DNA from 4 places in the Mesorhizobium sp. M0771 genome. Region 4 is predicted to be linked to each of the others. Evidence: predicted binding sites of a transcription regulator. Region 4 holds the regulator's gene; each other region holds the start of a gene.
What was found. Region 4 encodes LexA, which represses DNA repair genes until DNA is damaged. Its sites were predicted from a motif close to TGTTCNNNNTGTGTTCNG; they were not measured.
Positions count from the first base shown of each region.

Region 1: a site for LexA is predicted at 2,549-2,566, ahead of dinB (DNA polymerase IV). Genes of this name have one in related genera too.
Region 2: a site for LexA is predicted at 2,706-2,723, ahead of recA (recombinase RecA). Genes of this name have one in related genera too.
Region 3: a site for LexA is predicted at 3,283-3,300, ahead of NKI05_RS07425 (YifB family Mg chelatase-like AAA ATPase). Genes of this name have one in related genera too.

Region 1 is NZ_JAMYPC010000024.1:55,000-60,268, reverse strand. It holds gene NKI05_RS27795 (hypothetical protein) at 1-228, opposite strand, end outside; gene NKI05_RS27790 (hypothetical protein) at 389-715, shown strand; gene NKI05_RS27780 (hypothetical protein) at 1,111-1,332, opposite strand; gene NKI05_RS27775 (heme-copper oxidase family protein) at 1,596-2,003, opposite strand; gene NKI05_RS27770 (hypothetical protein) at 2,158-2,394, opposite strand; gene dinB (DNA polymerase IV) at 2,628-3,869, shown strand; gene NKI05_RS27760 (LysR family transcriptional regulator) at 3,896-4,858, opposite strand; gene NKI05_RS27755 (SDR family oxidoreductase) at 4,970-5,269, shown strand, end outside.
Region 2 is NZ_JAMYPC010000006.1:40,390-45,658, forward strand. It holds partial or broken gene NKI05_RS11270 (TfoX/Sxy family protein) at 39-363, shown strand; gene NKI05_RS11275 (pseudouridine-5'-phosphate glycosidase) at 567-1,484, opposite strand; gene NKI05_RS11280 (carbohydrate kinase family protein) at 1,555-2,499, opposite strand; gene recA (recombinase RecA) at 2,782-3,885, shown strand; gene alaS (alanine--tRNA ligase) at 4,157-5,269, shown strand, end outside.
Region 3 is NZ_JAMYPC010000004.1:31,033-36,301, reverse strand. It holds gene gshB (glutathione synthase) at 1-730, shown strand, start outside; gene NKI05_RS07435 (glycosyltransferase family 2 protein) at 823-1,896, opposite strand; gene NKI05_RS07430 (glycosyltransferase) at 2,081-3,145, shown strand; gene NKI05_RS07425 (YifB family Mg chelatase-like AAA ATPase) at 3,395-4,927, shown strand; gene NKI05_RS07420 (malate synthase G) at 5,133-5,269, opposite strand, start outside.
Region 4 is NZ_JAMYPC010000006.1:271,665-276,933, reverse strand. It holds gene kynA (tryptophan 2,3-dioxygenase) at 1-273, shown strand, start outside; gene kynU (kynureninase) at 379-1,626, opposite strand; gene NKI05_RS12475 (GntR family transcriptional regulator) at 1,795-2,559, shown strand; gene lexA (transcriptional repressor LexA) at 2,765-3,547, shown strand; gene NKI05_RS12465 (ComEC/Rec2 family competence protein) at 3,541-5,269, opposite strand, start outside.

The DNA of each region.
Region 1 (5,269 bases), on a different contig from region 4:
CGTCATACCCTGGTCACCACTGGGCGGCGGCTGCAGCACGCCGCCGCAGGGACCGAGCGTGCTGGTCGATTCGCCACCGCCATTGGCGACCGGCGGCTTCTGACCATCGTCCTGAGGCTGCGCTTGGCAAGGCGCGGCAGGGCCGTTCTGGTCGCTATTGTCCTGCGCGGCCGCCGGGTCGACCAGCGCCAAGAGCAGCACGCATGGGATGAGGGGGAAAGTCTTCATGGTCCAGCTCCTCTGGATTCATCTCCTTGGCAAAGCAGACTAGTCCTTGGCAAAGCAGACTGGCGGCAATTGGTTCCACGGAGATGGAGTGGTTGCCGGAACCTGGCAGCCGGAAGTGAGTTCCACCTTCTCGACGCTAAGCCGCCCAGAGGAGGCAATCATGGAACGAAACAGAAAACCCAATGACGAGGTCGAGGCGCCACCGAGCAAAAACGATGCCCGCGACAGGATCGCCAATGATGACGTGGAAGCGCCGACGCCGGGTCGGCAGGATTGGGATGCGCTGCGTGGCGCAACGGTCCTGCCCGACGGAGCAGATGAGGAAAGCCTGCCGGACACCACCGGTGTCGAGAAGGAAGGCGAACTGCCCGAGGAGGATGACGACAACCCCTACCAGGACAGTGACGATGCCTTGCCCGACGACGCCGAGGAAGCCGCCATTGGTCACGACCTGGCGAGGCGCGGCGGCCCGTTCGACGACGTGTAAGGCAGCGACCGCGGACTTTCGAGAAGTTTCCCGGGACGTCCACGCCGTCACCAGTTGGACCAAGGATGAGCTGAAGGCGATGCCGGAGCATCGCGATTGATATTTCGAAGGATCCGGCTGGCCGGATCCTTCGTTTAAGGCGCCTTGGCGATTTTGGCTTAGCCCTTGTGGTCAAGGGCTGGACGGCGACGCAATCTCAGCACGTTCGACAGCCGCGAGGCAGCCGAGAAGCACGAACGCGAAGTCCGATATTTCAAGCGCCGTGGAGGCCGCTCGCCTGAAAGCTTCAAAGTGCGCAAGAGATCCCCGGCGCGGGCGGTGCGGGCACGCTCGCATGCAGCGCTGCGAATCGGGCCATCGACCGCCGGCACTTGAGTGCCGACGGGCTCTGGCCTTCAGTTCGACCCGGGATCGCCGAGCGCCTCGGTGACGAAGGACGCCGCGATCAGGTCGTCGGCGTCGAGGCGTAGGGAGCCTTCGACACCCCCCATGATGGCCGCGACCTTCTGGAAGGTCTGCATCTCGTGTTCAGTAACGCTGGCGTCTCGCATCCTGGCTTTCAGATCGGCGATGCGTCGGCCCAGTGAGGCCGACGTTCCGATTTCTCTGTTCGACATGGTGGCCTGCTCCTCCCCCAACCCATGCTGTGGACGTACTCAAGTCTGCCTATATATAAGGCAGCGCGAATACAGTCGCCGCAACGCGCGATATCTGGGAAGGTTCCGGCGCCAAATAGTCACGAAATAATACGTGGTGGGACTCGGGTATGTTAAGCGCCGACGCGGCGATAGACACCGCAGCCAGCGGCTGCGGCCATCGGCCTGGCCAACCCGCGTGGCGGGTCGCGAACGCGGGTCGGACTTGATCGCTGCGCGAACAGTCAGCGAGAAGCCGGCACCACGCCGGACACCGAGCGCGCCGTTTCGGGCGAAAACACCACGAAAGCAAAAACCAGAACGGCAGCGGCGACGATGAGCGAGCCGCCGGCGACGATCGGTTCAAGCGCCGGGTTTCCCTGCAGCATCACATACAGCGCCGGCAGCATGATCACCAGGCCGAGTGTGTAGAGCCCGTAGTGGATCATGGCGATGCGACGCGCCGCCTTTTGCGGATTGAGCGCGTAGTAGCCGCCGAAGATGGCGCTCGTCACCCAACCGAGCAGATTGATATGCGCGTGCGCCGGAAAAGCGGCGTGGTCGCCCGAGATCGCCATCTGCAGGCCGGCCGCAATCCCCAACATCAGGAACAAGATGGCAGTTTTGAAAAAGAGTTCTGAAACCCTCGGCATGTCATTTCTCCCCCTATGCGGTCTGCGACCGCTTGCGACCTGGAGAATACACCCACGCGCAGAACTTTTCCACGCCCCGGTTATGGGGCCATGCCTGCACAGCTTTTTGCACGCTGTTCGACTTTTCTGGCTGCCACAACCCGGCGCCGCCGCGCTACGGCGTCAGCAAGATGTCGGCGCCCGCTCGCTCGTCGAACACCACCGCGCAGCCGCGCCCCAGCGCCACTGCCGACAGCGCGTTGGCCACCGTCTCGTCCGGCGATACGAAATCACCGGTCAGCACTCGCAACTCCTCCACCGCCCTGGCCATTGACACGCAGTGCCCGGCAACGCGATCGCTCGTGCAGGCGTCAATGACGCTGACGAGGTCGATCATCTCGAACTGGCCCATACCGGCCTCCACAAAAACAGCGTCCCGTCGCGGATATGAACGCCGAGGCGAGAGACAATGTTCCGCAGGTCCGATGCCCAGGCGGAGCACTCGACAGCCCGACCTGGAACGGGCCGGCCGGCGACAACCGCTTCGCTTGACAATAGGCCCTGTTTGTTCTCTATTTGTTCGGCAAAAACGCCTCTCACAACAGACGCGGCTAATGCTGCAACGCCGCAAAGGGAACGGTCGGGATGGAGCCCACCATCCTGCATGCGGATCTCGACGCCTTCTACGCCTCGGTCGAGCAGCTGCTCGACCCGGCGCTCAGGGGCAAGCCGATCGCCGTCGGCGGCGGCGTCGTGCTTGCCGCTTCCTACGAAGCCAGGGTTTTCGGCGTGCGCGGCGGCATGCCCGGACGACGCGCGCGCGAGCTTTGCCCCGGACTGATCTTCGTCGGCGGCCATTTCGCCGACTATCAGCGGCTGGGCGACGCCGCCATCAAGGTGCTCGACGATTTCACGCCGCTGGTCGAGCGGATTTCCATCGATGAAGCCTTTGCCGACGTCGCCGGCTGCACGCATCTGTTCGGGCCGCCGGCCGAGATCGCCGCCACGGTGCGTCGGCGCGTCCGGGCAGAGCTCGGCCTGCCGATCTCGATCGGCGTGGCGCGCACCAAGCATCTGGCCAAGATCGCCTCGCAGGTGGCCAAGCCCGACGGCCTGGTGGTGGTCGATCCGAACACCGAACTTGCCTTCCTGCATGATCTGCCGGTCGGCCTGATGTGGGGCGTCGGCCCGGCGACCAAGGCGCGGCTGGCCGAGATCGGCATCGAGACCATCGGCCAGTTGGCAAAGACGCATAGCGGGGCGCTGCGAAGGTTGCTCGGGCCCGCCACCGGCGAAAAGCTGGCGTCGCTGGCATGGAACCGCGACCCGCGAAAGCTCGAAACCCACAGGCGGTCGCATTCCGCCGGCGCGCAGTCGGCGCTTGGCAGACGGCCGGCCGAGGCGCGTATCTTCGGACCCGTCCTGCTGCATCTTGCAGACCGGGTCGCCAGCCGGCTCAGGGCGAAATCACGGCCCGGGCGCACGGTGACGGTGCGCGTGCGTTTCGCCGATCTGCACGCGGTCACACGCTCGCTGACGCTCGAGCAACCGATTTCGGCAACCGCGATGCTGGCCGAAATCGCCGGGGAGCTGGTGCGCGGCGTGCTGGCCGCCAACCCTCGGGAGAAGACCATCTCGCTGCTGGCGATCTCGGTGTCGCAGCTGGAAGAAAGTGCCGAGCTGCAGTTGGAGCTGCCGCTCGGGCTTGCCGATGAAAAGCAGCGACCCGGCAGCAGGCAAGGCCTGGCGCGCTTTGGCGCCGACCGCGCCATCGACAAGATCCGCCAGCGCTTTGGCAGAGAGGCTGTCGGCTATGGCGCCGTGGCGCTGGAAGCCCGGCGCTCGGTTCCCGATGCCTTCCGCGAACTGGCGGAAAAGGAACTGTGAGTGCGGCGCGACGGCAAGGCCAATGTTTAGGCTGGGCCAGTCCGCGCTGCATTGCCGCTCTGTTTGAGCAGGCCGACCAACCAGGCCAGACCCGCATCCATCAGCGCAACCTTCGGCACGATGCTGTTGATGTTGAAGTGGCCGAGCCGGATGGGCGCATCGACGCCGACGACACCGAAACGGCCGCCATACATGGCGAGGAACCGGCGCGGATAGGCCGATATCAGATCAGTCTGAGCAAGCACGGCCAGTCCGAACATAAAGTTGGGGACAGTCAGCGCGACGCGACGCGACAGGCCGCGTTCAGCCAGCACCCTGTCGACAAACCCGTTCGGATCGCCATTGTTCGAGACGACCATATGCTGCACGCTGCAATAGGCGTCGAGGCACGGATCGCCGGCGAAGCGGTGGCCGGCGCGCATGGCGACGACGAAATCCTCCTCATAGAGCTTGTCGACGGTGAAGCGTGCCGGCAGGCCGTCGAACGGAATCACCGCGACATCCATGGCGCGCGCTTCGAGTTCGGCGACACAGTCGCTCCAGGCAGTAGTGGGCGACGGTTCACCTTGGCGCGGCAGCAGTTGCCGGATGCCGATGTCGATGCCGGGGGCCAAAAAGCGGATCTGGTCGAGCAGCGGCGGCAGGAGCACGGACGACACCGCATCCGGCGCACCGATGGTGAAGCGGCGCGTCGAGCGGGCCGGATCGAACGGCTCGGCGCTGGCGATCACCCGGCGCACCCGCGCCAGGATCTCGGCCACCGGTTCGGCAAGCTCCGTTGCCCGGTCGGTGGGCACGACGCCGCGCGGCGTCTTCAGGAACAACGGATCCCCAAGCAGCTTGCGCAGCCGGCCAAGGCCATGGCTGACCGCCGAGGCCGACAGGTTTAGCCGCTCCGCCGAGCGACCGACATGCCGCTCCTCCATGATGGCTTGGAACAAGACCAGCAAATTGAGATCGGCGCGCGCCAGGTCAATTTTGTTCAGCATATTCCTGAAATCATATCACTGGATTCAGCAGAGTAAAGTTGCGAATGCCTTCTTCGACGCGAAGACGGTGGTGCCGGTTTCGTCGGCACTCATTCAGAGAGGAGCAAATCCATGCCAAACTTTCCCAATTCGGTTCTGGTCACCGGCGCCTCCGGCGCCCAAGGGTCGGCCATTGTCAGCGCTTGCCGCGCCGCCGGCGCCACGGTGCGTGTCCTGTTACGCAAGGGCTCGCCCGATCCGTTCGGCGATGGGGTCAACATCGTGCGCGGTGATCTCGCCGACCCCGGCCGACTGGCCCTCGCCTGCCTCGGCGTCGATGCGGTGGCGCTGACCTTGCCGGTCGGTGCAAGCCCTGAAGAGATCCTGCGCTACGGCCGCAACATTGCGGATGCGGCGCAGCAAGGCGGCGTC
Region 2 (5,269 bases), 230 kb from region 4:
GGTTGCAGCCATGGCAAGCCCGGTGACATGATTGCGGCATGGACAATGAACGCATCGAAGAGCTGTTCGAAGGCCTCGGCCCGGTCAGTATCCGAAAACTGTTCGGCGGCAAGGGTATCTATTTCGACGGCTTCATCGTCGCCATCGTGCTGCGCGGCGAATTGCTGCTCAAGGCTGACGAGCAAAGCGCGCCCCGATTTCGAAGCCGCCGGCTGCAAGCAATGGACCTATACCGGCACCCGCCACGGCAAGCTGGTCGCGATGCCGTACTGGAGCATTCCCGACGACGCGTTTGATGATCCTGACGAGATGAGGGTGTGGGCGCGCCGGGCGTATGAGGCGGGGCGGCGGGCGGGGAAGTGAACCGGGACCGTCGCGTTTCTTCCCACCCCCCTCTGTCCTGCCGGACATCTCCCCCGCAAGGGGGGAGATCAGTTGTCACATTGGCCTTCGCCAATCACCATCGTTGAAAATGGGAGCCTGCGGCTAAGCTGTTAATCTCCCTCCTTGCGGGGGAGATGGCCGGCAGGCCAGAGGGGGGTGCTGTCCCGCCGACGTAGGCGATCCTACAGCGCCTTGGCAATCCTCGCCGCCAGCCGCGCATTGTTCTCGACCAGCGCGATGTTGGTCTTCAAGCTCCGGCCGCCGGTCAGTTCGAGGATTTTGCCCAACAGGAACGGCGTCACCGCCTTTCCGGTCACATTCTGCACTTCCGCCGCCTTCTGCGCGGCCTCGATATAGCCGGCCATCTCGTCGGCCGGGATTTCATCGTCCTGCGGCACCGGGTTGGCGATCAGCGTGCCGCCGACCAGGCCAAGTGCCGCCCTGGTCTTGTAGAAATGCGCGATCTCTTCCGGTCTGTGCAGGGTCAGCGGCGCGCGGAACGGCGAATGCCGCGACCAGAAGGCCGGCATCGTCTCGCAGCCATGGCCAATCACCGGCACGCCGCGCGTCTCCAGCACTTCCAGGGTCTTTTCGATGTCGAGGATCGCCTTGGCGCCGGCCGAGACGACGATGACCGGGGTGCGCGCCAACTCGTCGAGATCGGCCGAGATGTCGAAGCTTTTTTCCGCGCCCTTGTGGACGCCGCCAATGCCGCCGGTGGCGAACACCTTTATCCCGACCATGTCGGCCGCGATCATGGTGGCGGCGACCGTGGTGCCGCCGGTGCGGCCTTGCGCCACCGCAAAGCCGAGATCGGCGCGCGACAGCTTCATGGCGTCGCCGGTCATCGCCAGCGACTCGCGCTCGCCGTCGGAAAGCCCGATCTTGATGCGGCCGGCGACCACGGCGATCGTCGCCGGCACCGCGCCATTGTCCAGGATTATCTTTTCGACATTGGCGGCCATGGCGCCATTGTCGGGGTAAGGCATGCCATGGGTGATGATGGTGCTTTCCAGCGCCACGACGGGGCGGCCAGCGGCGAGCGCCTCGGCCACGGGCGCGTGGAGGTCGATGAAGGGGCGGGCGCTTTGCGGTGTCATGATGGTCTCCGATCCGGAGATCCGCGCGTCCGCTTGGACGTCGCGCTCCGGCAATGGCAATTGGCCGCCCTCATGCCATTTCCTGCGCGTCGGGCACAAGAGCCAGTGCCTCGGTGAAGGTCGCAATCGTGAAGGCCGGAACCGCGTCGGCGCTTTCAATGGCCAGCGTGGCGGCGGCAACGCCCTCGCGCAATGCCTGGCGCAGGGGCAGGCCGCGCAGCAGGGCAGCGATGGTGGCGCCGGCCAGCGCGTCGCCGGCGCCGGTGACGTCGGCGACTTTTCTCGGCGCCGGCGGCAGGATAGAGAAGGCGCCGGCTTCGTCGAATCCCAGCACCGGGCCGTCGCCCGCCGTCACCACGCCACTGGTGAGGCCGCTGCAGCGCAGTCCGTCGACGGTCTCGCGCTCGGTGGCATTGGCATCGACGCCGGCCAGCACCATGGCCTCGCGCCGGTTCATGAAGACCTGCGCGAGTTCCTTCAGCACCGGTATCAGCCGCACCACCTTGGCCGGCGAAATGGCGATGGCGAACACCGGCTTGCCGGCGGCGAGCCCCACCAGCCGCTCCAGCGCCGTTGATGGCAGATTGGCGTCGCAGAGCACCGCATCGGCCTCGGCGACCACCTCGCGCACCTTGGAGCGGCGGATCTGCTTGGGGAACGCCAAATCGTAGAGCGCCATATCGGCAAAGCCGGTGATCAGCTCGCCGTCGCGATCGATCAGCGCCGTGTAGCTCGGCGTCGTGCGGTCGAGGAAAACCGCCGACAGGTCGGCAATGCCGGAGTCGGCGATGGCGCGCGCAACCGTCTCGGCCGAGGCATCGCCGCCGCGCACCGACAAAAGCGAGGCCGAGACGCCGCGCCGCACCAGGCTGCGCAGCGCGTTGAAGACGCCGCCGCCGACATCCTCGCGCATCGTGCCGGGGTTGGACGCCGCGGGCACGTACGTGCCCGACACCTGGCCGCGGCGATCGATATGGGCGCCGCCCACCGCCAGTATCTTTGCTGATTTCACCATGCCGGCGATATGACCTTTGTTATTCGAGCCGCACAAGCGCTACGCTGTGCGGCGGAGCTTCGCAGGCAAGCCGGCGATTCGGCCGATCGAAACAGCCGGCGCGTCTGGCCCAATGGTGGATACATCCGGAAACGAAACCATGAGACAAAAAAAGAACAAATCCGGATAAAGGTTGCTTTTCAGATATTTGACCCCTCTTGCCAAACGAGAACAAAAGTAGTACAAAATGGGCAGGGATTACGGATTGTCCGGCCTTCATTGACGACCAAGGGGTGATGTATCATGGCTCAGAATTCTTTGCGGCTTGTAGAGGACAAAGCGGTGGACAAATCAAAGGCTCTGGACGCGGCGCTGTCGCAAATCGAGCGCGCCTTCGGCAAGGGCTCGATCATGCGGCTTGGCGCCAACGAGCAGGTCGTCGAGATCGAAACCGTGCCGACCGGATCGCTTGGCCTCGACATCGCGCTTGGCGTCGGCGGCCTGCCGCGCGGCCGCATTGTCGAGATCTACGGGCCGGAAAGCTCGGGCAAGACGACGCTGGCGCTGCACACGGTGGCGGAAGCCCAGAAGAAGGGCGGCATCTGTGCCTTCGTCGATGCCGAGCACGCGCTCGACCCGGTCTATGCCCGCAAGCTCGGCGTCGATCTGGAAAACCTCTTGATCTCGCAGCCGGACACCGGCGAGCAGGCGCTGGAAATATGCGACACGCTGGTGCGTTCAGGCGCCATCGACGTGCTGGTCGTCGATTCGGTGGCGGCGCTGACGCCGCGCGCCGAAATCGAAGGCGAGATGGGCGATTCTCTGCCCGGTCTCCAGGCGCGTCTGATGAGCCAGGCGCTGCGCAAGCTGACCGCCTCGATCTCGCGCTCCAACACCATGGTCATCTTCATCAACCAGATCCGCATGAAGATCGGCGTCATGTTCGGTTCGCCCGAAACCACGACCGGCGGCAACGCGCTGAAATTCTACGCTTCGGTGCGCCTCGACATCCGCCGCATCGGCTCGGTCAAGGACCGCGACGAGGTCGTCGGCAACCAGACCCGCGTCAAGGTCGTCAAGAACAAGCTGGCGCCGCCCTTCAAGGTGGTCGAGTTCGACATCATGTATGGCGAGGGCGTGTCCAAGACCGGCGAACTGGTCGATCTCGGCGTCAAGGCCGGCGTGGTCGAGAAGTCGGGCGCCTGGTTCTCCTACAATTCGCAGCGTCTCGGCCAGGGTCGCGAAAACGCCAAACTGTTCCTGCGCGACAATCCCGACACGGCGCGCGAGATCGAACTGGCACTGCGGCAGAATGCCGGGCTGATTGCCGAGAAGTTTCTCGAAAATGGCGGCCCCGAGCGCGGCGAAAGCGACGACGGCTTCGAGGAAGAATCCGGCGCCATGTAGGGCACGGCCAGAGTTCGGCCATAAATCCAGTCTATTATCCGATGCTTAAGTAACCGAGTTCTTTAGTATTGCGTTTCAAACCGCTGGCCTTCGCGCCGGCGGTTTTCGTTTTTGGGCAGCGTGAAGCCGGCTTGGCAGTTGCCGGATTGGCCCAATTCCGTGTTTCTGGACAGGGTGGGGCGTGCCCGCTAAAAGGCCAAGTCGATCTTCTAAAAAGCAGAGACCAGTGTCCGCCGGCCGCGCCGGCGGTTTTCGCGAAAAGGCAGCAGTCATGAGTGGCGTGAACGAGATCCGGTCGACATTCCTCGACTATTTCCGCAAGGAGGGTCACGAGGTCGTGGCTTCGAGCCCGCTGGTGCCGCGCAACGACCCGACGCTGATGTTCACCAATGCCGGCATGGTGCAGTTCAAGAACGTCTTCACCGGCCTGGAGAAGCGGTCCTATTCGCGCGCCACGACCGCTCAGAAGAGCGTGCGCGCCGGCGGCAAGCACAACGACCTCGACAATGTCGGCTACACCGCGCGCCACCTGACTTTTTTCGAAATGCTCGGCAATTTCTCCTTCGGCGACTATTTCAAGGAGCGCGCCATCGAGCTGGCCTGGAACCTGATTACCAAGGAGTTCGGGCTGAACAAGGACAAGCTGCTGGTCACCGTCTATCACACCGATGACGAGGCGGCCGGCTTCTGGAAGAAGATCGCCGGTTTCTCCGATGACCGCATCATCCGCATCCCGACCTCCGACAATTTCTGGGCGATGGGCGACACCGGACCGTGCGGGCCATGCTCGGAAATCTTCATCGACCGTGGCGAGCACATCTGGGGCGGCCCTCCCGGCAGCCCGGAGGAGGACGGCGACCGCTTCCTTGAATTCTGGAACCTGGTGTTCATGCAATATGAGCAGGTCACCAAGGATGAGCGCATCGACCTGCCGCGGCCGTCGATCGACACCGGCATGGGCCTGGAGCGCATGGCGTCCATCCTGCAAGGGGTGGAGAGCGTCTTCGAGACCGACCTGTTCCGCCACCTGATCGATGCGGCGTCATCGGCGCTCGGGCAGGGCCCGGACAAGGAGACGGTCGCCTCCTTCCGCGTCATTGCCGACCATCTGCGCTCGTCCTCCTTCCTGGTTGCCGACGGCGTGCTGCCGTCGAACGAAGGCCGCGGCTATGTGCTGCGCCGCATCATGCGCCGCGCCATGCGCCATGCGCAGTTGCTCGGCGCCAAGGAGCCGTTGATGTGGAAACTGGTGCCGGCGCTGGTGCGCGAGATGGGCCAGGCCTATCCCGAACTGCTGCGCGGCGAACAGTTGATCACGGAAACGCTGAAGCTCGAGGAGACACGCTTCCGCAAGACGCTGGTGCGTGGCCTCGGCCTGCTCTCG
Region 3 (5,269 bases), on a different contig from region 4:
CACCGACCTGTCGGAGATGGATGTGATCCTGCTGCGCCAGGACCCGCCCTTCGACATGAATTACATCACCACCACGCACATTCTGGAGCGTATCCATCCCAAGACACTGGTCGTCAACGACCCGGCCTGGGTGCGCAACAGCCCGGAAAAGATCTTCGTCACCGAATTCCCCGATCTGATGCCCGAAACGCTGATCACCAAGGATCCCCAGGAGGTCGCGGCCTTCCGCAAGGAATTCGGCGACATCATCGTCAAGCCGCTCTACGGCAATGGCGGCGCCGGCATCTTCCATCTCAAGGAGGGCGACCGCAACCTCGCCTCACTGCTCGAAATGTTCGCCCAGCTGTCACGCGAGCCCTATATCGTCCAGCGCTATCTCAAGGATGTGCGCAAGGGGGACAAGCGCATCATCCTGATCGACGGCGAGGCGGTCGGCGCCATCAACCGCGTGCCGGCCGACCACGATTCCCGCTCCAACATGCATGTCGGCGGCCGTGCCGAAAAGACCGAGCTGACGACACGCGAACGCGAGATCTGCGCCCGCATCGGGCCGTCCCTGAAAGCACGCGGCTTCATCCTCGTCGGCATCGACGTCATCGGCGACTACATGACCGAGATCAACGTGACCTCGCCGACCGGCGTGCGCGAAGTGCAACGTTTTGGTGGCGCGGATATCGCCAGCCTGTTCTGGGACGCGGTGGAGGCGAAGCGGCGCAATTCGGCCGCGTAGTGTGCGTTGCTACGGAGGACTTTGGTGGGTCCAGAGAAGCATCGAAAGATGCTCTTTATCGGGTAAGACTGCCGAGCAAGCGGCTCATCAAATCAAACTATGTCCCGGAAGCGCCGAGGCCTCAGTTTCGGAGGAAGGAGACCGATAAGTCTGGTCTGCAATTTTAGCTGTGGTGTTGCCCAGTCTTTCAGCAGAAAACCCGCATCGGCGTTCTTTTCCAGCAATGCAAAAGCCGCAGACAGTCCGATCAGGTCGACCAAGGTCCTGCGCATTGAGTGGCGGGAGATTAAATGCGCCAGTCCCGGCGCCACTTCGCACCAACGATTGGCCAGTGCCCGCCGTATCGCTATTTCAGTATCAGGCGACATCCTGCCGAGGCCAACTCCGGTACCCAGGATGCGCCCGTCCGCCCAGCCATTGCCGCCGTGAAGCCGATAACTGCCAAGAGCCCGCCCAATCCTCACGGTTCCGCCGATCATATGGGCGGCACGAGCCATATAACCATCGGCACATATCCTTATTTCGTCCGGATCGGATGGACGCATGATTTCAAGCGGAGCTCGACGAAACATCATCCCCGATGTGGTTGACCAAAACCAACCCACGGTACCCCGATCAATAAATAATAATGTCGGGTCAGCTTCGGTGTCGACATGCAGGTAGCCGCTCATTTTCGGCATCGATCGCGGGTCATTCAGGTGGAATACGGGATGACCGCCCGCAAGCAGTTTGCCGGCCGTATCTATCACCACCTCATCGGAGCTCGACATCGCCGCGATACGGGTGTGGCTGAGATGCGCTCTCACATGGCATTCTATGAAGTCAGGGTGCCAAGCATCGTCACCGTCAAGAAACGAGATCAGGGGCCCGGCTGTCGCGTCAAGCCCGGTCATCATTGCTGTCAACTGCCCGCCATTTTGCAGTCGGGGCAGAAAGCGGAAACGACTGTCGCCAAGCTGGGACAGACACTCTTCAATCCTTCGGCGGGAACCGTCAGTCGAAAAATCATCGACCACCACGCATTCGAACGCAGTGTATGTCTGCGCCGCTACGGATCGGATCGCAGTGTCGATGAATGCCTCTTGATTGAAACAGCCTACGCAAACGGATACGGTTGGTAGCGCGATGTGAGAACCAGCTCCGCTTGGGACGATGTTTTCTTTCAAGAGGCGCTTCTCCGTACACCAGATTTGATCGCCTGAGATATTCCGTCGATCAAATGGCGGTGTTTCTTTGCCAAATTTCTCTCTATCGAAGCGAGTTTTTCTCCGCACTCAAGATCGCAATTGCCGCATGTTGACCCTACAGCACGGGTATCGCCCTCCTACCAAATTCGAGATTGTCAGAGCCATGCTGCGTCATGGCCACAACCTCAGAAAAGGGCACCCTTCCGCGAAGTCGCAACCTGCTCTTCAGGCCAGTTTGCTGTCGGACGATCCGTTCATATCCTATTCGGGAATGTCCGGTACGCCGCTCGGATTAGCAAGTCATATGCCTTTCCGTCCACGCAGCCACCGCGCCTGGTTTCTCATCTCGCCAACCTGGTCCATCGAAAACAGTGCTAGCGTCAAAACCATCCGGACCTATGCCGTTCTGCATAGACTCAAGAACCCCCGTCACTCGCTAATCTTCCTTTCCAACACTCAGCCAGAGGCTGATCTGTTGAACCAGTCCGGCGAGGCCGCCGTCCTGCACAACAAGACGTCAACAACCTCCGAACACATATTCAGGCCTCTCGATGACGTCCCTGTAGAATTTGATGCAATCTACAATGCGCAGCTGGCTCCGTGGAAGCGCCATGACTTGTCGCTTGGCATCCAGCGTTGCGCATTTGTCTTCTATCGAGATTCAAGCGGATCCTCCACGACGGAGTCGGAAAGAGCGCGAATAAATCGGCATAGGGAGCTCGCGCCGCATCACGTCTTTATCAACGAGTTTGACGGCACCGGCAAGCCTGTCCGATTGGCACCGGCTCAGGTGAACACGCATCTAAATCGTGCAGCCGTGGGAATCTGTCTCTCTCACCTGGAAGGACCAATGTTCGCAAGCACGGAATATCTTCTCGCGGGGCTTCCAGTGGTCACGACGCCGAACCATGGCGGCCGAGACCTTTATCTGGATGATGACTATTCGCTTACAGTTCCACCCGATCCTCGATCCATCGCGGAGGCTGTCTTAGCGCTGAAGGAGCGACGAATTCCCCGGGATTACATTCGTTCGCAAACTTTGAAACGAATCGAACGAGACCGCGGGCGGTTCATAGACCTTGTAAACGAGATTTTTCTGGAGAGCGGCTCTTCGCGCCGGATCGCCCTGCCTTGGCCTTTCAGATATCCTGTCATGGAGTGGCTTCCACCGCAGGTCGCGATCGATCGATCGCTTTCAGGTTCGGTCGATGCCTTCATCACCGCTTAGAAGCAACACCCTCAGATTGCCGAAGGGCCTAGTCGCCTTTGTTAACGCGGTCGAGGAGGCGGAGCAGCCGTTCCATTTTGCTCAACCATCTTCCGTTTTTGCAACCGGCACAGCGCGCTGCAACCACCACGAATGCATGTTCCTGTAATGTTCTTGCCTTGGCCTGAAATCTATGGTTGTCTTGTCCTGACGTCGCTCGCGGTCTGAACCACAAGGCCGAGGCGAGCTGATATCCGGGGGCAAAGCAAGATGGTGGCGCGGGTTCGCACGGTTGCTTTCCAGGGCATCGAGGCCGTACCGGTCGATGTCCAGGTGATGATCGCGCCGGGCAAGGTCGGCATGCAGATTGTCGGCCTGGCCGACAAGGCGGTGGCCGAAAGCCGCGAGCGGGTGCAGGCGGCGCTGCACGCTTCGGGCCTGTCAATGCCGTCGAAGAAGGTGACGGTCAACCTGGCGCCTGCCGACCTGCCCAAGGAAGGGAGCCATTACGACCTGCCGATCGCGCTCGGCCTGATGGCGGCACTCGGCGCCATTCCGGGCGATATGCTGGCGTCTTATGTCGTGCTGGGTGAATTGTCGCTCGACGGCACCATTGCCGCGGTGGCCGGCGCGCTGCCGGCGGCGATCGGCGCCAATGCCGAGGGAAAAGGCCTGATCTGCCCGTTCGGCTGCGGGCCGGAAGCGGCCTGGGCGGGCAAGGATTTCGACATATTGGCGCCGCGCAGCCTGATTGCCATCGCCAATCATTTTCGCGGCACGCAGGTGCTGTCGCGGCCCGAGCCCGGCATCCATGTCTCGGCCCGCGACCTGCCCGACCTTTCAGACATCAAGGGCCAGGAAAGCGCCAAGCGGGCGCTGGAAGTGGCGGCGGCCGGCGGCCACAATCTGTTGATGGTCGGGCCTCCCGGCTCGGGAAAATCGATGCTGGCGCAAAGGCTGCCTTCGATCCTGCCGCCACTGGCGCCGAAGGAACTCCTGGAAGTCTCGATGATCGCCTCGGTGGCGGGCGAACTCGGCGAAGGCAAGCTCACCGACCGGCGGCCGTTCCGCGCCCCGCACCACTCGGCCTCGATGGCGGCGATGGTCGGCGGCGGCATAAGGGCACGGCCGGGCGAAGTGTCGCTTGCCCACAACGGCGTGCTGTTCCTCGACGAGTTTCCCGAATTCACGCCGCAGACGCTGGATGCCCTGCGCCAACCGCTGGAGACCGGCGACTGCATGATCGCGCGCGCCAACCACCGCATCACCTATCCAGCCCGCATCCAGCTGGTGGCGGCGATGAACCCGTGCCGTTGCGGCATGGCCGGCGAGCCCGGCTATCGCTGCCTGCGCGGTGAGCGCTGCCGCACCGACTACCAGGCGCGCATTTCCGGCCCGCTGCTCGACCGCATCGATCTCAGGATCGAGGTGCCTGCGGTTTCGGCCGCCGATCTGATCCGGCCGGATCGGGCGGAGAAAAGTGCCGCCGTTGCGCAGCGCGTCGCGCGCGCCCGCACCATCCAGCGCGAACGGTTCGAGCGGCTCGGCGTGACCAGCGCGACCACCAACGCGCATTGTTCGCCATCCGTTATCGAGGACATCGCGATGCCGGATGCCGCCGGCCTGTCGCTGTTGAAGGACGCCAGCGAAAAGCTCGGCTTTTCGGCACGCGCCTATCACCGGGTGCTGAAAGTCGCGCGCACGCTGGCCGATCTCGAAGCCAGAGAAACCGTCGGCCGCATTCACCTGGCCGAGGCGATTTCCTACCGCATGATGTCGGAGCGGGTGGCGCAGGCGGCGTAACGCTCCTCCTTGAGGGGAAGGTGGCCCCGAAGCGGCAGGGTGGGGGTCGCCGAAGAATGGTCGATCTTTTTGGAGCCGAGCCGAGAAAGGGCCTCTGCAATGACATTGCTTGTAGTGTCGTCCGAAGGGAGTCGGCGCACTTCACGCAGGACCCCACCCGGCCCTTCGGGCCACCCTCCCCTCAAGGGGGAGGGAAACGCAGGCGCTAATTCGCCCGCGCTTTCGCCTTCAGTTCCAGCCTCCGCCTGTGCAGCACCGGCTCGGTGTAGCCGTTCGGCTGTTCGCGGCCTCTAAACACCAGGTCGCAGGCGGCCTGGAAGGCGGTGGAATTGTCGAAATCGG
Region 4 (5,269 bases):
CGCGAGACGCGCGGTGAGAACGAAGACGTGCTGGCTGCCTGGCAAACCGTCTACCGCGACCCGCAGCGCTACTGGATGCTCTACGAACTGGCCGAGAAGCTGGTCGACTTCGAGGATTACTTCCGCCGCTGGCGCTTCAACCACGTCACAACGGTCGAGCGCATCATCGGCTTGAAGCGCGGCACCGGCGGCACCTCAGGCGCCTCCTATCTGAAGAAGATGCTGGAGGTCGTGCTGTTTCCGGAGCTCTGGACGGTCCGCACCCGGCTCTAGAGCATTTCACCGTTTAACGGAAACGGCGAAATGCTCTAGCTCTTTGATTGACGCAATTTCGGACGGAAAACCGCTTCACACTTTTCCTGAAATTGCTCTGGTTTCTCACGTAACCGCGGTCTTCACCGCGAAGCGGGCGTCCTGCCAGGCGCCGGTGCGCAGAATATCCTCCAGGACTTCGACCGCCTGCCAGACATCGCCATATCCGACATAGAGCGGCGTGAAGCCGAAACGGATGGTCGACGGCGCCCGGAAATCGCCGATCACGCCGCGCTCGATCAGCGCCCGCATCACCTGATAGCCATGCGGGTGGAGGAACGACACCTGGCTGCCGCGCTGGCTGCCGTCGCGAGGACTTTCCAGTTCAAGCCGGTAGGCGCCGCATCTGGCTTCGACGAGCTGGATAAACAGGTTGGTCAGCGCGATGCTTTTTCTGCGCACCGCCGCCATGTCGACGTCGTTCCAGATATCGAGCGCGCCCTTGAGCGCCCGCATCGACAGCACCGGCTGCGTTCCGCACAGGAAGCGGCGGATGCCGCTGCCGACGGCAAAGCCCTGCTCGAAGGCAAAGGGCCGCGCATGGCCCCACCAGCCGCTGAGCGGCTGGCTGATATCACCATGGTGGCGCTCGGCCGCGTAGATGAAGGCCGGCGAGCCCGGGCCGCCATTGAGGTATTTGTAGGTGCAGCCGACGGCGAAATCGGCATTGGCACGGTCAAGTTCGACCGGCAAGGCGCCGGCCGTGTGGCAGAGATCCCAGATGATCAGCGCGCCGGCGTCATGTGCCTTGCGCGTCAGCGCCGCCATGTCGCGCAACTGGCCGGATTTGTAGTTGACGTGGTTGACCAGGATGACGGCAACGCTGTCGTCGATCAGCTCCTCGATTGCGGCCGCGTCGACGCCCTCCAGCCGCAGCCGCGTTCCCGGCCGGGTCGAGGCGACGCCTTCGGCCATGTAGAGGTCGGTCGGGAAACTGTCGCCCTCGGCAACGATGACCGACCGATCCGGCCGCATGCCGAGCGCTGCGTGCAGCAGCTTGTAGATGTTGATCGAGGTTGTGTCGCAGACCACCGTCTGCCCATCAGCCGCGCCGATCAGTCGCCCGAGCTGATCTCCGAGTTCCACCGGCATGTTGAACCAGCCGGCGGTGTTCCAGGCGCGAATGAGGTCGTGCGCCCATTCCTGCGTGGCGGCCTGCTGCAGTTCGCTGAAGACGACCGCTGACGCGGCGCCCAGGGAATTGCCGTCGAGATAAATCACGCCTTGCGGCAAGACAAAGCGTTCACGCATGGAGCGCAGCGGATCGGCGGCATCCATTGCTTCGATTGTAGCGAGATCGGGTGTCGTGCTCATGATCCGGCGCCCCTCCATGGACAAACGCGCGCGGCGGAGCCTGCCGCCCAAACATGCCGGCGATCTTGAGTGGTCGCCCTTGAACTGTCAAACATTATATATAATTCACCCACTGAAAGGCTTTGATATATAATGATCCGCCCGAGCGTTTATGTCTGATGGATCACGATGCTGGATGACGAGCAGACCTCGAAGACGGAAGTGGCCTATCGCCTGCTCAGGCGCGATATTCTTGCGACCCGGCTGGCGCCTGCCGCGCCGTTGAAGCTGAGCACGCTGCGCAACACCTACGGCATCGGCTGGACGCCGTTGCGCGAGGCGCTGTCGCGGCTGGAGGCGGAACGGCTTGTGACCGCCATCAGCAACCGCGGGTTTGCGGTCGCTCCCGTCTCTCGGGCGGAGCTCGAGGATTTGGCGCGTGCGCGGCTGGTGGTCGAACTGCCCCTGCTGGTGGAATCGATCGAGAAGGGCGACCGTGAGTGGGAAGACGCGGTCGTTGCCGCCCACTATCGTCTCTCACGGTGCGGGTCTGTTCTCGACGATCCATCGGATGATGCGGTCGACGCGTGGTACGAAAAACACGATGCCTTCCATGCGGCGCTGCTCAGTGCCGCGACATCCAGCTGGCTGCTGCGCTTCAATGCAACGATTTCCGACCAATTGCATCGCCATCACCGCTTTCTGGGTCTGGCCCCGACGCTGCGCGCCGCCGCCGGCCGCACGGACGGACACCGGAAGGCCGTGGCGGCCCTGCGCGACGCCGTGGCGATCGAACACCATACCGCCCTGATGGAAGCGGCCCTCGATCGCGACGTCGAACGTGCGAAAACTCTGATGACCGCTCACATCGGCTACACGCTGCGGGTCTATGCCCAGAGAGAACCCCGCGCGGATGCTGCGCAGCCCCGTCCGAAAAGGAAGCGGCGATCGTAGCCGACGACGCAGGGCACTTTGTCTTCGTTTCACCCCGTTGCTGGCAACTGGGCGCAGGCGGCGCTCGCAGCGCCGAACGTTACGCTGAACAAAACGTCAACACATTCATTAAACTTTAAAAGGTTGCGGAACACAACTGGAACAGATAGTGTTTGTTCTGGGTTTGTTTTTTCTGATTCTGGTTTCAGAACCCTTGGGGGCCGCGATGCTGACGCGCAAACAACATGAGCTTCTGATGTTCATCCATGAACGCCTGAAGGAGAGCGGAATCCCGCCGTCCTTCGACGAGATGAAGGAAGCGCTCGACCTCGCCTCCAAGTCCGGCATCCACCGCCTGATCACGGCGCTTGAGGAGCGCGGTTTCATTCGCCGGCTGCCGAACCGGGCGCGCGCGCTGGAAGTGCTGCGGCTGCCCGACTCGATCGCACCAGGCCTCAATGCGGCGAGGAAGTTTTCGCCGAGCATCATTCAGGGCAGTCTTGGTCAAACCGGCCAAGGGCAAGGCGGCCAAGGACAAGGCGCGTTGGGCCAAGGCGGTCTCGGCCGCCAGATCAAGCCGGGCTCGCCGTCGCGTTCGATGTCGGCCGGCAATGACGATGCCGTTTCCGCGATTTCAATCCCGGTTATGGGACGCATCGCCGCCGGCGTGCCGATCGACGCCATCCAGCATCAGACCCATTCGATCTCGGTGCCGCCCGATATGATCATGGGCGGCGAACACTACGCGCTCGAGGTCAAGGGCGATTCGATGATCGAGGCCGGCATTTTCGATGGCGACACGGTCATCATCCGCAATGCCGACACAGCCAGCCCCGGCGAGATCGTGGTGGCGTTGGTCGACGATGAGGAAGCGACCCTGAAACGCTTCCGCCGCAAGGGCGCCTCGATCGCCCTGGAAGCCGCCAACCCGGCCTACGAGACCCGCATTTTTGGACCGGACAGGGTGAAGGTGCAGGGCAAGCTTGTCGGATTGATCCGGCGCTACTGAGCCGGCTTGGGTTTGTACTTTTCACGCTGGTTGTAAGGCGGCAGGCCGCGCGCTTCGCGGGAGAAGCGGCGTTGCTCGTGCCAGGGGCGATACGGCTTGTCGACGGCGAAGCGGATGGTTGGCGCTGCAGCTGCCGATTGCGGATCGAAGAAGACGGCGGCGCTGCCGTCGCGGGCCAGCTGTTTCTTCGTCACGACCAGCACCAGCGGGTCGCGGCACGGATTGTAGGCGGTGGCGTCATCGATGACGATCAGGCTCGCGAAGGCACAGGCCGGCCGCGCCGTCTTGCGGTCTTTCGCAAGCGCTACAATGGCTCCGGAAGGGTGCCGGGCGATACAGAGATCGCCGGTGCAATAGAAGGGCGAGCCGGGCGGCAGATCGAGCGGATCGAGATCGAACCGCGTATCTGTTGCCTCGAAAATCTCAGGTGGGATAATGGTTTCGGCCCGCAGCGCCCGTTTCCAATTGTCCGTGGTGAATTCGTTGGAGCGTTCGCGGTTGAGGGCGAGTTCGCCGCCACCGATCGGCATGGCCACCAGATGCGCATCCTCGGATATGAGCACGTCTGGCGTAAGCACCTGCGGCACCGTCAACAGGCCGGCCAGCGCGAAAGGCACGGCCGCCAACCTGAGCCAGGTGGTGGCCATGGTGGCGATGACGAGGGCGACCGCCACCAACAGCACCGAGCGGATGGAGATCAGCCCGACGGCGTCGACCGGCGAGCGCTCGGAAATCCAGGCCGATATAGCGATCATCGCCATCAGACCTTTGCCCATCACATAGAGGAACGGCCCGTCGGCGCCGAACGGCATCGCCAGTGCGCTGAGCACGGCAAAGGGCATGACGATCAACGAAACAATCGGCATCACGGCCAGATTGGCGATCAGGCTGAGCGGCGACACACGCTGAAAATGCCAGATGGCGAACAGCAAGGTTGCACTGCCGGCGATGATCGAGGTCATTGCGAGGCCGCCCATGGCCAGCGCGAATTTTCGCGACAGGAAGCCGACGAAGGAGCGCTTTGCCGGCGGCGTTCTCACCTTGTCGGCGCGGTAATCGGCCCAGCCGGCATAGGCGCCGACAAGGGCGGCGGTGGCGGCAAACGACATCTGGAAGCTGGGACCGACCACCTCGTGCGGCGACACCAGGATGACGGCAATGGCGGAGATCGCCAGATTGCGCATGGTGAGTGCGGCGCGATCAAACAGCACGGCGACAAGCATGACCGCCAGCATGATGAAGCTGCGCTCGGCGGCAACCACGACGCCTGAAATAACGAGATAGGCGGCGATCGAGACAAGCGCTGCCGCGGCCGCATATTTCTTCACCGGCCGGCGCGAAGAGAAAACGGGAAACAGCGCAAAGGCGCCACGCAGCAACGCCATGATGGTGCCGGCAACCAGCGCCATGTGCAGGCCGGAGATGGAGATGATGTGGTAGATGCCGGTGCGCCGCATCGCTTCGTTGACCTCGTCGTTGACCTCGTCCGGGATGCCGGCGCGCACGCCGACAATCAGCGCCGCGGCAATCTCGCCTTCGGCGCCGCCGATCTTGCCCCTGATATGGTCGGCAATGTTTTCGCGCGCGTTCTCGATTGCCGAGGAGAGCCGTGCGGTCAGCGGCGGCGGTCCCTGCGTAGCAATGGTTTTCGGATTGCCGAGAAAGAAGCCGCTGCCGCCGATACCGGTGAAATAGCTGTCGAAGGAGAAATCGTAGCTCTCC